Regions from separate parts of the Streptomyces sp. NPDC101152 genome, predicted to be linked through region 4. Evidence: riboswitches for the same ligand, from Rfam matches in the RefSeq annotation. Region 4 holds a riboswitch; each other region holds the start of a gene.
The links. Region 4 has a riboswitch for cyclic di-AMP ahead of ACIRVK_RS34005 (M23 family metallopeptidase). Riboswitches for the same ligand answer to the same signal wherever they lie in the genome.
Positions count from the first base shown of each region.

Region 1: another riboswitch for cyclic di-AMP. It lies ahead of ACIRVK_RS12780 (C40 family peptidase); the one in region 4 lies ahead of ACIRVK_RS34005 (M23 family metallopeptidase).
Region 2: another riboswitch for cyclic di-AMP. It lies ahead of ACIRVK_RS32625 (M23 family metallopeptidase); the one in region 4 lies ahead of ACIRVK_RS34005 (M23 family metallopeptidase).
Region 3: another riboswitch for cyclic di-AMP. It lies ahead of ACIRVK_RS11870 (C40 family peptidase); the one in region 4 lies ahead of ACIRVK_RS34005 (M23 family metallopeptidase).

Region 1 covers NZ_JBIWPO010000007.1:288,533-291,510, reverse strand. The annotation lists gene ACIRVK_RS12795 (TfoX/Sxy family protein) at 1-168, shown strand, start outside; gene ACIRVK_RS12790 (LysR family substrate-binding domain-containing protein) at 183-914, opposite strand; gene ACIRVK_RS12785 (DUF5997 family protein) at 973-1,377, shown strand; cyclic di-AMP (ydaO/yuaA leader) riboswitch at 1,569-1,733, shown strand; gene ACIRVK_RS12780 (C40 family peptidase) at 1,742-2,978, shown strand, end outside.
Region 2 covers NZ_JBIWPO010000035.1:35,918-38,895, forward strand. The annotation lists gene ACIRVK_RS32620 (GntR family transcriptional regulator) at 1-568, opposite strand, end outside; gene ACIRVK_RS32625 (M23 family metallopeptidase) at 758-1,522, opposite strand; cyclic di-AMP (ydaO/yuaA leader) riboswitch at 1,536-1,699, opposite strand; gene ACIRVK_RS32630 (M16 family metallopeptidase) at 1,903-2,978, opposite strand, start outside.
Region 3 covers NZ_JBIWPO010000007.1:91,170-94,147, reverse strand. The annotation lists gene ACIRVK_RS11880 (ATP-dependent Clp protease proteolytic subunit) at 1-441, shown strand, start outside; gene ACIRVK_RS11875 (hypothetical protein) at 449-757, shown strand; cyclic di-AMP (ydaO/yuaA leader) riboswitch at 1,093-1,304, shown strand; gene ACIRVK_RS11870 (C40 family peptidase) at 1,308-1,781, shown strand; gene ACIRVK_RS11865 (DUF6328 family protein) at 1,863-2,438, shown strand; gene ACIRVK_RS11860 (ATP-binding protein) at 2,423-2,878, opposite strand.
Region 4 covers NZ_JBIWPO010000039.1:21,454-24,431, forward strand. The annotation lists gene ACIRVK_RS34005 (M23 family metallopeptidase) at 1-882, opposite strand, end outside; cyclic di-AMP (ydaO/yuaA leader) riboswitch at 894-1,051, opposite strand; gene ACIRVK_RS34010 (AI-2E family transporter) at 1,287-2,537, opposite strand; gene ACIRVK_RS34015 (phosphotransferase) at 2,916-2,978, shown strand, end outside.

The DNA.
Region 1 (2,978 bases), on a different contig from region 4:
GGAACGGACGCGGCGCTGGCCCGGCCGGGGGCGCGGCCGTTCGACATGACGGGGCGGCCCATGCGCGGCTGGATCGTGGTGGACCCGTCCGCCCTGACGGACGACCGGGATCTGGATGAGTGGATCGACGAGGGGTACGGGTTCGCGGCGGAGCTGCCTCCGAAGTGAGGTACCGGGTGGCCTCAGGAGCGGCGGCGGGGTCTGCCGCGTTTGGGGCCGGGGGTCCGGGGTGTGCGGGTGGTCTGATTGGCCGGCGTGGGCTTGCGGCGGGCGGGCGGCTTCTGCTTCTCCTCGGGCTGCGCCTTGCGGCCCCGTGAGCTGTTGACCGTACGGCCCCGGACGATGCCGATGAAGTCCTCGACCAGGTCGGTGGTCGCCTCCTCGGGCCAGGACAGCGCGACGCTCGACTGCGGGGCGTCCACGACGGGGCGGTAGGTGAGGTCCCTGCGGTGGTGGAGCCGGGCCAGCGACTGAGGGACGACCAGGAGGCCGACGCCCGCCGCGACCAGCTCCACGGCGTCCTCGGTGGTGGCGGGGCGTTCGAAGGCGGGCTCGCCCGGTGGGCGCTCCCAGTCGAAGACGTCGTCAAGAGGGTGGAAGATCACCTCGTCGGCCAGGTCGGCGAGGGTCACCTCCTCGGCCGCCGTGATCACGTGGTCCTTGGGGACCACGACCACCGTGGTCTCGGTGTACAGCGGGATCGCGCTGAAGACGGCGCGGTCCACCGGGAGCCGCACCAGTCCGGCGTCCGCCTCGCCGGCGCGCAGCACGGCGGAGACCTCCGCCGCCGGGACGGCGAGGAGGTTCAGCGGGGTGTCGGGCAGGCGCTCGTGCCAGATCCGCACCCACTTGGCGGGCGTCGTCCCCGGGACGTACGCGAGCCGGAACACGGGGGATGCATCCGAGCCTGTCACCCCGCCAGGTTACCGGCCGTGGTCGGCGGCCTCGGACCCGGTCGATACCCTGGATCCCATGACGTCGCACCAGACCACCCAGACGATGAAGCCCGCGACCGCGGCGAAGAAGCTGGGTGTGTACCTCGAGGCCACCCCCGCCGAGTTCCGTGAGGGTGTCGTCTCGCGCGCCCAGCTCGAGCAGCTGCAGGCCGATCCGCCGCAGTGGCTGCGCGAGCTGCGGGCCAAGGGGCCGCACCCCCGTCCCGTGGTCGCGGCGAGGCTGGGCGTCTCCATCGCGGGCCTCGCGCGCGGTGGGGTCACCGAGCCCCTCACCACCGAGCAGATCGAGGCGCTCAGGCAGGAGCAGCCCGAGTGGCTCGTCCGGGAGCGCGCCACCCAGGCCGAGGTCCGCAAGGAGGGGGCGCGGATCAAGAAGCGGAACGCGGAGCGCGCGGCCCGGAGTGGCGACCGGCGGTCCTGACCGGCCGCCGTGACGACGTTCCGTCACGATCCCACGCCGCTGCGTGCACGACACACGTTTCTGACGGTGCGTCACGACGAAGGTCACAAAAGCGTATCGGACATTCTGGTCGTCAACCTTCACACGAGCCGCACAAGTTGGCTAGCGTGGTTTCAGGCCGCTCGAGTTCCTCCGGCGAACCCCGCCGGGACGCGCGGCCTCCGCTGAATCCGGTGCGAGCCGGAACCGGGGACCCAACCGAACAACGGGGTGAATCGGCCCAACAGCCCGTCAGGGCAAGGGTCGTAGGGCATGCCTTCCGGACACGACCGCCCGAACCCGACAGCTAACCCGGTAGGCGGAGTACGGAAGGAGTACGGCCCCCATGGCGCCGGAACGACCATCGCGCACCGGCGGCTTCGGCTTGCCCGGTATGCGCAACTCCGCCCTCGCGGCAGCGGCCCTCTCCTCGGTGGCAGTGCTCGCCCAGAGCGCCGACGCGGCGCCGGGCACGGCGGACGAGGGACCCAGCCGTGAGGCCGTCCGCCAGCGGGTGAACAGCCTCTACGACCAGGCGGAGTCCGACACCGGCCAGTGGAACTTCACCCGGCCGACGGCGACCGGATCGCGGGGCCGGGGTACCCCGGCCGGAGCCGGCCGGCGCTCGGACCCCGATGTCGACAACGTCAGCCGGCAGTGGTTCGACATGGCGCGCAACTCGCTGGGACCGACCGTCCCGGCGGCCCTGCCCGCCAGTCGCACCCCCGACCGGCGTCCGGCCGCCCCCCGGCCCGCGCGCTCGGCGGACCGCCCGCTGCCGGCCCGTACCGGCTTCGAACTGGAGGCGGCCGGCCGGCCCGCGGCCGAGCTGCCCGCCGGCGGCCCGCGGCGTCCCCTGCCCGAACTGCCCGCCGGCGACGCCACGGCCGTGCTTCCCGCCGTGCCGGCCCAGCGGCAGGAGTCCGCCATGGCCGCGCCGGCGACCGGCGCCGAGCCGAGGCAGACCTCACTGCGCCGCTCCAAGGAGCAGAGCCAGCGCAAGATCGCGGCGGCGAGCGAGCTGCTGTACCGCTACACCGCCCGCCAGACGTCGATGGCGCAGCCGGCCGTCGCGCCCCAGACACCGATCGTGTCACCGCCGGCTCTCGCGGCCCCGATGCCCGCCGGGCAGCAGCCGGCCGCCGCAGCCGCGTCGGCCGCGGCGCCCTGGTCGGAGCAGGCGAGCCGGGCGGTGGAGGAGGCCTGGCGACTCCAGCAGCCGTCCGTCCTCGACACGGGCGTGCAGCCGACGCAGCAGTGGACGCCGCAGCAGTCCCCTCTCGTCGACACGGGCGCGTCGAACACCCAGCAGTGGGCGCTCCAGCAGCCGACGGCAATGCCGACGACTCAAGCGGTGCCGCAGCAGGCGTCCGTGCTCGACACCGGCGCGTTGAGCACCCAGCAGTGGGCCTCTCCCGCGGTGGGCGCGCAGCCCTCGTCCGCCCTCGACGCGAGCCTGCCGGTGTCCGACCAGTGGCGGCGGCTGCAGGAGCCGAGCGTGCTGGACACCGGGGTTCCGGAGGCCGTCGCCGAGCCACCCGTCGGCAGCAGGGCCGACCGGGCCGTGTCCTTCGCCCGCGCGC
Region 2 (2,978 bases), on a different contig from region 4:
CCCGCGCGCGCTCGCCGTCGCCGCGCGCCACGGCGTCGACGATCGCCCCGTGCTCGGCCCAGGACTCGACCGGGTCGGCCGGCGCCTCCACGGTGTACATCCAGGCGATCTTGTGGCGCAACTGGGTCAGCGTCGAGGTCATGGCGGGGCTGCCGGAGGCCTGGGCGAGCGTCTCGTGGAACCAGGCCCCCAGGGACCGCAGATCCTCGCTGTTGCCCCTCCTGGCCCGCTCCTGGCCCAGCCTGACCAGGCCGCGCAGCACCTTGAGATGAGCCTCGGTGCGCCGCTGGGCGGCCCGTGAGGCGCCGAGCGGCTCCAGGAGCAGACGCATCTCCAGCAGGTCGGAGGCCTCCTGCTCGGTCGGCTCGGCCACGCACGCGCCCGCGTGCCGGCGGGTCACGACGAAGCCCTCGGCCTCCAGGGTGCGCAGGGCCTCGCGGACGGGGACGCGCGAGACGCCGTAGCGGCGGGCGAGGAGTTCCTCGGTGAGGCGGCTGCCGCGCTCGTAGACACCCGCGACGATGTCGTCCCGGATGGCCGTGCACACCGAGTGCGCCGGAATACGCATGTCCGACCTCCGCCTTAATCCCCGTGAAACGTCGACCATTGACGTGTGTTCCGTGACTCTATTGCAATGGGCGGGAATTTCCGACGGCGGACCGGAATCCATGGATATTTTTTGGCCAGCGGGGCGGCACAAACGGCGAAAACCCCGGCTCGGGGAGCCGGGGCCTTCACGGGATCTCGCGATCCTTCGTCAGACGTCCACGCCGTGCGAGCGCAGGTAGGCGACGGGATCGATGTCGGAGCCGTACTCGGGGGTCGTACGGGCCTCGAAGTGCAGGTGCGGTCCGGTCGTGTTGCCGGTCGAGCCGGACAGGCCGATCTGCTGGCCGGTGGCGACCTGCTGGCCGACGGAGACCCCGATGGACGACAGATGGCCGTACTGGGTGTACGTCCCGTCGTTCATCTTGATCACGATCTGGTTGCCGTACGCGCCGCCCCAGCCGGTCTGGACGACCGTGCCGTAGCCGACCGCGTGGACGGTCGTGCCGGTGGCGGCGTGGAAGTCGATACCGGTGTGGCTGCCGGAGGACCACAGCGAACTGCTGGCCTTGTAGCCCGTGGAGACGTACGAGTCGGAGATCGGCGCGACGAACGTGTTGAGGCGCTTGCGCTCGGCCTCGCGGGCGGCGCGCGCCTTTGCCTCGCGGGCCTGCTTCGCCTCGGCCTCGGCCCTCTTGCGCGCGGCCTCCTCGGCCGCCTTCTTGCGGGCGGCCGTCTCGGCGGCCTGCTTCTGCGCGGCGGCCTGGGCGTCGATCTTGGCGGCGATCGAGTCGCCGATGGTGATGACGGGGGTGAGGCCGGTCTGCTCGACCGAGTTGTCGGCGGCGAGCGCGGGGGCCGCGAGGGAGCCGACGACGCCGGTGGCGGCGAGGGCCGCGACGCCTGCGGCGTGGGCGGTGGAACGCTTGATCCGGCTGGGAAGACGGTGCTTCCCGGTGGCGCACATGAACGCCATGTACAGGCTGGTCCTTTCCTTCCTTCTCGCCTACCGGGTTAGCTGACGGGTTCGGAGCAGGAAGGTCTCCTACGGACCCCCTCGCTGCACGCGCGGGCGTCCGATTCACCCCAGGGACTGACTTGGGTCCCCGGCTCCCCTGGCTCGCGCCGTACGGGGACTCGGCGATGACTGTCCGGTGCCGCGGGTGCGGCGCGGTGCCTGACGGACAGCCCGGACGACGCTAAGCGGGGCGACTTTCAATTCCCAAACGGATCACGGAGTTTGTAGCGCATCCCACAGGGCAAACAGCCCACTCTCCTTCAAATTTCCTTCAATTCGGACATACGAGGGCCCTGGTGACGCTTCCGTCACCAGGGCCCCGCCACGCACGCGTGCCGCTACTCGGCGGAGACGACGGTCACTTCACCGATGTTCAGGGCCTCGACGGCCTCCTTGATCTCGGCCGCGTCACCGACGAGGACGGTCACCAGGCGGTCCACCGGGAAGGCGCTCACGACGGCCGCGGTGGCCTCCACGGTGCCCGTCGCGGCGAGCTGCTGGTACAGCGTCGCCTGGTAGTCGTCCGGCAGGTGCTGCTCGACCTGGTCGGCCAGCGTGCTCGCCACGGCCGCCGCGGTCTCGTACCGCAGCGGCGCCACCCCGACGAGGTTCTGGACGGCGACATCGCGCTCGGCGTCGGTCAGGCCCCCCTCCGCGAGGGTGCGCAGCACCTTCCAGAGGTCGTCGAGCGCCGGTCCGGTGTTCGGGGTGTCGACGGAGCCGCTGATGGCGAGCATGGCGGCGCCGGTCCCGTCCGGGGCGGAGCGCAGGACCTGGCCGAACGCGCGCACACCGTAGGTGTAGCCCTTCTCCTCGCGCAGGACGCGGTCCAGGCGCGAGGTGAGGGTGCCGCCGAGGCAGTACGTGCCGAGCACCTGCGCGGGCCACACGCGGTCGTGCCGGTCGGGGCCGACGCGGCCGATGAGCAGCTGCGTCTGCACCGCGCCGGGACGGTCCACGATGATCACGCGCCCGGTGTCGTCCGCGGCGACGGGGGGCACCGGGCGGGGTTCGGCCCGGGAGCCCGTCCAGGCGCCCAGGGTCTCGCCCAGGAGGGCGTCCAGGTCGATGCCGGTGAGGTCGCCGACGACCACGGCGGTGGCCGTCGCGGGCCGGACGTGGCGGTCGTAGAAGGCGCGGACGGCGGCCGCGTCGATCTTCTCGACGGTCTCCTCGGTGCCCTGGCGCGGGCGCGACATGCGCGAGGTCGCCGGGAACAGCTCCTTGGAGAGTTCCTTGGCGGCACGGCGGGAGGGGTTGGCCAGCTCGTGCGGGATCTCGTCGAGACGGTTGCGGACCAGCCGCTCGACCTCGCTGTCGGCGAAGGCGGGCGCCCTGAGGGCGTCGGCCAGCAGACCGAGCGCCTTGACCAGCCGCGAGGCCGGGACCTCGAGGCTCAGGCGCACGCCCGGGT
Region 3 (2,978 bases), on a different contig from region 4:
ATCTCCCTGTACATCAACTCCCCCGGCGGCTCGTTCACGGCCATGTCGGCGATCTACGACACCATCCAGTACGTCAGCTGCGACGTGGAGACGATCTGCCTGGGCCAGGCGGGTTCGTCGGCCGCCGTGCTGCTGGGCGCCGGCACGGCGGGCAAGCGGTTCGCGCTGCCGGGCGCCCGTGTGGTGCTGCACCAGCCGGCGCTGTACGAACCGGTGCGAGGGCAGGCCAGCGATCTCGCCATCCAGGCCGAGGAGTTGACGCGGACGCGGGCCCAGCTCGAGGAGATGCTCGTCCGGCACACCGGACGCAGCCCGGAACAGGTCACCGCCGACATCGAGCGGGACAAGATCCTCGACGCGCGGGAGGCGGTGGAGTACGGGCTGGTGGACCGGATCATCCCCAGCCGCAAGGCCACCGTCGCCCCGCCGAGCGGGAGGTGAGCGGCCGGTGCTCCCACCCGAACTCCCGCCGCTGCCCGCGCTCACCAGGGCCGAGGGCGAGTTGATCGACCGTTACCTCGATGTGGTCGACCTGCTGGGCCGGATCAACCCGGCGCACCACGGGGACACCTACCGCGGACTGCGCGCCGCGCAGGCGCTGGTGGCCAGGGCGGCCGAACTGCGCGACGCACTGGCCCTGATGCACCAGCGCGGCGAGAACGAGGTGCACGCCCCCACGCTGCGGCGGGCCCTGAGGGTCCTGGACGGCGAGCGGCGCACGGCCCGGGTCACCGTGCCGCCGGACGACGACAGTTGACGCGAACGCCCGCTCCGGACATCCCGGCCCTGACGCCGGGCGTCCGGAGCGGCGCCGAAACGGACCAAATGACGTACCCCCCTTTGCAGTAGACGCGACCCCTTTTTCGCGACCCTCCAAGTTGCGCAACGCACGTGGCCGCAGGGCGGAATGGGGCATTCCACCCCAGGTCCGGGCCTCCTCGAGGTCCTCGACACCGCCTCGAACGCAGGGGCGTCCACCCGAACGGGTGAGTGGTGAGGAACAACACAAACCCCGATTCCATTGGGATTTTCGGACATCCGTGAGTCAAGATCCCTGTCTGACGACAAGCCCCCGCCACCGCGGCGGGGCAATCCGGGCGGACGCCGAGTCCTGCCGCCGCACGGATGACCGGTCGACAGAAGTGGATCGGCAGGAGTGGAGGACCCAAGCACGACGGGTCGCCGGGACGGTCACGCCATGACCGGTCCGAGCAGCCCTTGGGGTGAAGCCGCGTCAGCGGCCGGGCAACTTCGCCAGCCCGAATCCGACAGGTCATCCTTCACAGGCGGCTGACGAAGGGTTGCGCATGACTGCGCTCAATCGTGTCCCGTCGCTGATGGTCCGGGCCGGTACGGCCTCGGCCCTCACCCTCGCCGCCGTGGGCGGCTCCGTCGTGATCCCGGGGGTCGCCTCCGACGCCTCGGCCGCGACGCCGGCGACGAAGGCACTGCAGGTGGCTGCCTCCAAGAAGGGCTCGCCCTACGCGTGGGGTGCATCAGGACCACGCCGGTTCGACTGCTCCGGGCTCACGCTGTACTCGTACAAGGCGGCGGGCAAGAAACTGCCCCGTACGGCGGCCCAGCAGTACAACACGACCCGTCACATCTCCGCGAGCAACCGCAGGGCCGGGGACCTGGTGTTCTTCCACTCGGGGTCGAACGTCTACCACGTCGGCATCTACGCCGGGCAGGGGAAGATCTGGCACGCCCCCAGGACCGGGGACGTGGTGAGGCTGCAGAAGATCTGGACCAAGAGCGTCTGGTACGGACGGGTCAGCTGACTCTCCCGCGGGGGCGGCGGCCACCTGACAGGCCGTCGTCCCCGCGGGCCTGACCGGCGTCCGGCTGGATACCCGTGTCCCATGGCCCACCACCATCCCGCCGCGCGCAACGAGACCCCGCTCGAGCGCGCCGACCGCAACTTCGTGGAGTTGCTCCAGGAACTGCGCGTCACCCAGACCGGCGTGCAGATCCTCTTCGCCTTCCTGCTGAGCCTGGCCTTCACCCAGCGCTTCCCGTCCCTCGACACGTTCCAGCGCGCCACGTACGTCACCACGCTGCTGCTGGCAGTCCTCGCCGCCGCACTCTTCACCGCCCCGGCCGCGCTGCACCGCTCGCTCTTCCAGCAGGGCGCCAAGCCGCTCATCGTGCAGGTCTCCTCACGGCTCGCCACCGTCGGCATGGGCGTCCTGGTGTTCGCCTTCACCGGATCGGTGCTGCTGGTCGTGGACGTGACGACCGGTCGGACCGGCGGACTGGTGGCCGGCGCGGCCACCCTGTCCGCGTGCCTGGGTCTGTGGGGGCTGCTGCCCCGGCTGGTACGGCGGCGGGTCGCGTGGACGCGGGACACCTCACCGCCCGTCCACGAGCCCGCGCAGGACCGGGAGACGGCGCCCGGGACGCAGCGCGCCTGCGGTGGCCCCTACGGCTCCTGCTGACCCGCCGTCACCGCCGGGGCCGAAACGGTCCACGGGAGCTCGATGGAGACCGTCTTGCCGCCCTCCCTGGTGGGCCGTACGTGCATTCTGCCGCCACACTCGGCAGCCAGCCAGCGGATGATCACCATGCCGCGGCCGTTGTCCTGCTGGACGGCGGCGGGCAGCCGCTTGGGGAAGCGCGGATGGCTGTCGGTGACACCGATGCTCAGTTGTTCGTCACGCTCGAGCCTGATGTCCACGGTGAAGGTGGGTGACTGACCGAAGGTGTGCTGTACGGCGTTGGTGGTGAGTTCGGAGACGATGAGGCGGATGGTGTCGGCGATCTCCGTATCGGCCGGCAGTCCCCACTCCGCCAGGGTCGTGATGACGTAGCCACGGGCCGCGGAGACCGAGGCGGGCTGGCTCGGCAGAGTGACGGATGCTTCCAGATGGTCTGCCATGGCGCGGTCGTCCCTTTCCCACGGGACCGGAGTCCGACACGGAGCGGATGGTTCGAGTACGGTCCCGGACTGGTGCTTCTTCGCCAGACTGCCATTACCG
Region 4 (2,978 bases):
GACCTTCTGGCCGACGCTGACGTTGATCGACGACTGGTGGCAGAACCACAGTTCGGTGCCGTCGTCGAGGGTGAGGATCGTGCGGTAGCCGTACGCCCCCGCCCATCCGGCCTCGGTGATGGTGCCGCTGTGGATGGCCTTGATCAGCGTGCCCGTGGGGGCGGCGAAGTCGAGGCCCGTGTGGTAGCCGGAGGACCACATGGAGCCGGCCTGACCGAAGGTGCCGGTGATGGTGTACGACACCACGGGCAGCGTGTACTGCGTGGCCAGTTTCGCGAGCTTCACGGCCTCGGCCGCCTTCTGGGCCGCCGCCTGCGCCTTGTCCTTCGCGGCCTGCGCCTGGGCGGCCGCGTCCTTCTCCGCCTGGGCGGCGGCCTGGCCGACCTGCTGGGCGAACGCGGCCTCGGTGGCGTACTGGGCCTTGCTGTCGATCTGGACCCGCTGCACCTCGGCCTGCGCCATGATGCGGTCGCGCAGCGCCTCACCGGCGCCCTTGGCGCCCTGCGCGGCGTCCTTGGTGCTCACGCCGACGTCGCTGAGGGCGGTCGCGGAGCCCTTGGGGGCGCTGGAGCCGCCGTCGAAGACGTGGGCCACGGAGGCCAGGTCCGGCAGCGAGATGGACACCGGCGGCTTGCCGGTGTTGGCACTGGCCATGCCGCCCGCGCCGACCGCGGCTATGACGCCGACGCCGAGAACCGTGGAGCTGCGGGCCAGTCCCCCGCCGCGCTGCCGGGAGACACGGTGCCGGCCGCGAACCGTGCGGAGGGACTCCTCGGTGGGGTTCCACTCCTCCCACTGGCCCTCGTCGTTGCCGGGGCCGAAGCCGAAGGGCTGGGTGCTCGGCACGAACGGGGCTGCCGGGGCAGGCGGGTTGGACGCCACGTGGGCGTGCTCCTTTCCTTCCTTCTCGCCTACCGGGTTAGCTGACGGGTTCGGAGCAGGAAGGTCTCCTACGCGCGTATACCTGCCGTGCTGCCACGACGGCATCCGCGCGATTCACCCCAGGGTGGTGGTTCCCCGGTTCCCTTGCGGGATTCGGCGCGTGCGCACGGAGCCGCCTCTTGTGACGGCTGGGACGACCGCGCTGCGTTATCGAACGTTAATAGACCCACGGTGCCGTTTCCAAGCAGTTCGGCTTGATCATTAAACGTTTTTGGTGCGGACGTACGGGCCATGACCGGCGAAATTCGGGCGAGTTGACCTCGCCGCGGGAGCGGCCCCGGAATTGACGGTGCGTCAGTTGTCATACACAGAGAGGCCACCCGATTACCCCGGGTAAGAACAGGTCACGGCCGCTCTCGCGCACGCTTCGGCTCGGGGGGCGGAGTGCGGAGTTCGCCGTGCACCGCCCAGGCGACCGACACCATCGGCACCGCGACGACCGCGCCGACGACCCCGGCCAGGATGCCGCCGGCGATGACGGAGACGGCGACGACGACCGGATGCAGCCGGACCGCCCAGCTCATGACCAGCGGATGCAGGACGTGGCCCTCGATCTGGCCGACGATGACGATCAGCGCGAGGACCACGATCGCGATGGCAGGACCGCGCGTGGCCAGCGCGACCACCGTGGCCACGCCCAGCGCGATGGGCGATCCCACCAGCGGGATGAACGCGGCGAAGAACTCCAGCAGGGTCAGCGGCAGGGCGAGCGGCACCCGCAGCACGAACAGGGCGATGCCGACCAGCACCGCGTTGCTGGCCGCCACGATGACGATGCCGCGCGTGTACCCGGCGAAGGTCCGCCACGCCGTACGGCCCGCGCGGTTGAACGGGTCCCGCGCCCGCTGCGGCAGCTGGTCCTGGAACCAGCTCCAGAACCTGTCACCGGAATGGACGAAGAACAGGGAGCAGAACAGCGCGAGCACCCCCGCGGTCAGCACCTCCACGAGCCGGCTGGCGCCGTTCACGGCGCTGTTGATCAGCACGGAGCGGTGCTGGGAGACGAAGGTGTTCACCTTGTCCTGAAGGTTCGACGTCAGGGCCGGACTCACGTGGAAGGGCGGCCCCTGCAGCCACCGTTCGATGCGCCCGACGCCGCCGCTGAACTCCTGCCCCAGCTTGCCCCACTCGCTCGCCACCAGTTCACCGACGAGCGCCAGCAGCCCGAGGACCACCAGCAGGCTGCCCACCACGCTCACCACCACCGCCAGGGGCCGCGGCAGCAGGCGCGCCAGCAGATCGGCGAGCGGACGCAGCACGGAGGTCACGACGAGGGCCAGGAACAGGGCCACGGCGACCAACTGCAGCCGTCCCAGCAGCACGAACCCCGCGTACACGGCCGCCCCGAGCACCAGCAGCCGCCACGCGTACGCGGCAGCCGCCTTCAGCCCGCGGTTGACCACCACACCGTCCCCGGTCGGCCGCACCGTCGTCGCCGACCTGCGCGCGACCGCCACCGTCCCGACTCCGCGTGCGGGCCGGCTGCCGAGCACGACGTACCGCATCCGCCGCTGGCCGGGACCGGCGCCACGGCTGCCGCCGGGTCCCGCTCCGGGACGTCGGCGCGACCTGCGCAGGGCGTCACTCACCCGCACGTCACCGCCTCACGTCATCGAAACCACGCAGCTACGTGTCCCCCGAGGAGCCCACTTCTAAAGTCACTTCGCCCATCTGCCCCGGTGGGCCTGCCCGAGAGTGTGCCCCAGCTCACCCTCGCGCATCCCGCCGTCCGGGAACACCCCACCACGCCTCTCCGTTGAGGGATACGTGGCCGGCGGAGGGGACAGTGTCCCCGGGCCTCACCTACAGCCCATGGGGACGATCGTCCGGCTGAAGCCCCATGGAGCACCTCGCCGAGAGGCGACCGCCCTCCGCAGGCCACCCCTTTACCGCCCCGGCTGGTCTCCCCCGTCCAGCCGGGGCTTTCTCGCGTCACGGTGACGTCGACGATCACACTGGCTTACTCTCGCCGGGTGATTGAGGACGGCGCCACCGACCAGGGCAGCGTGACCACGGTCCGGCGGGTCGGCGAGACC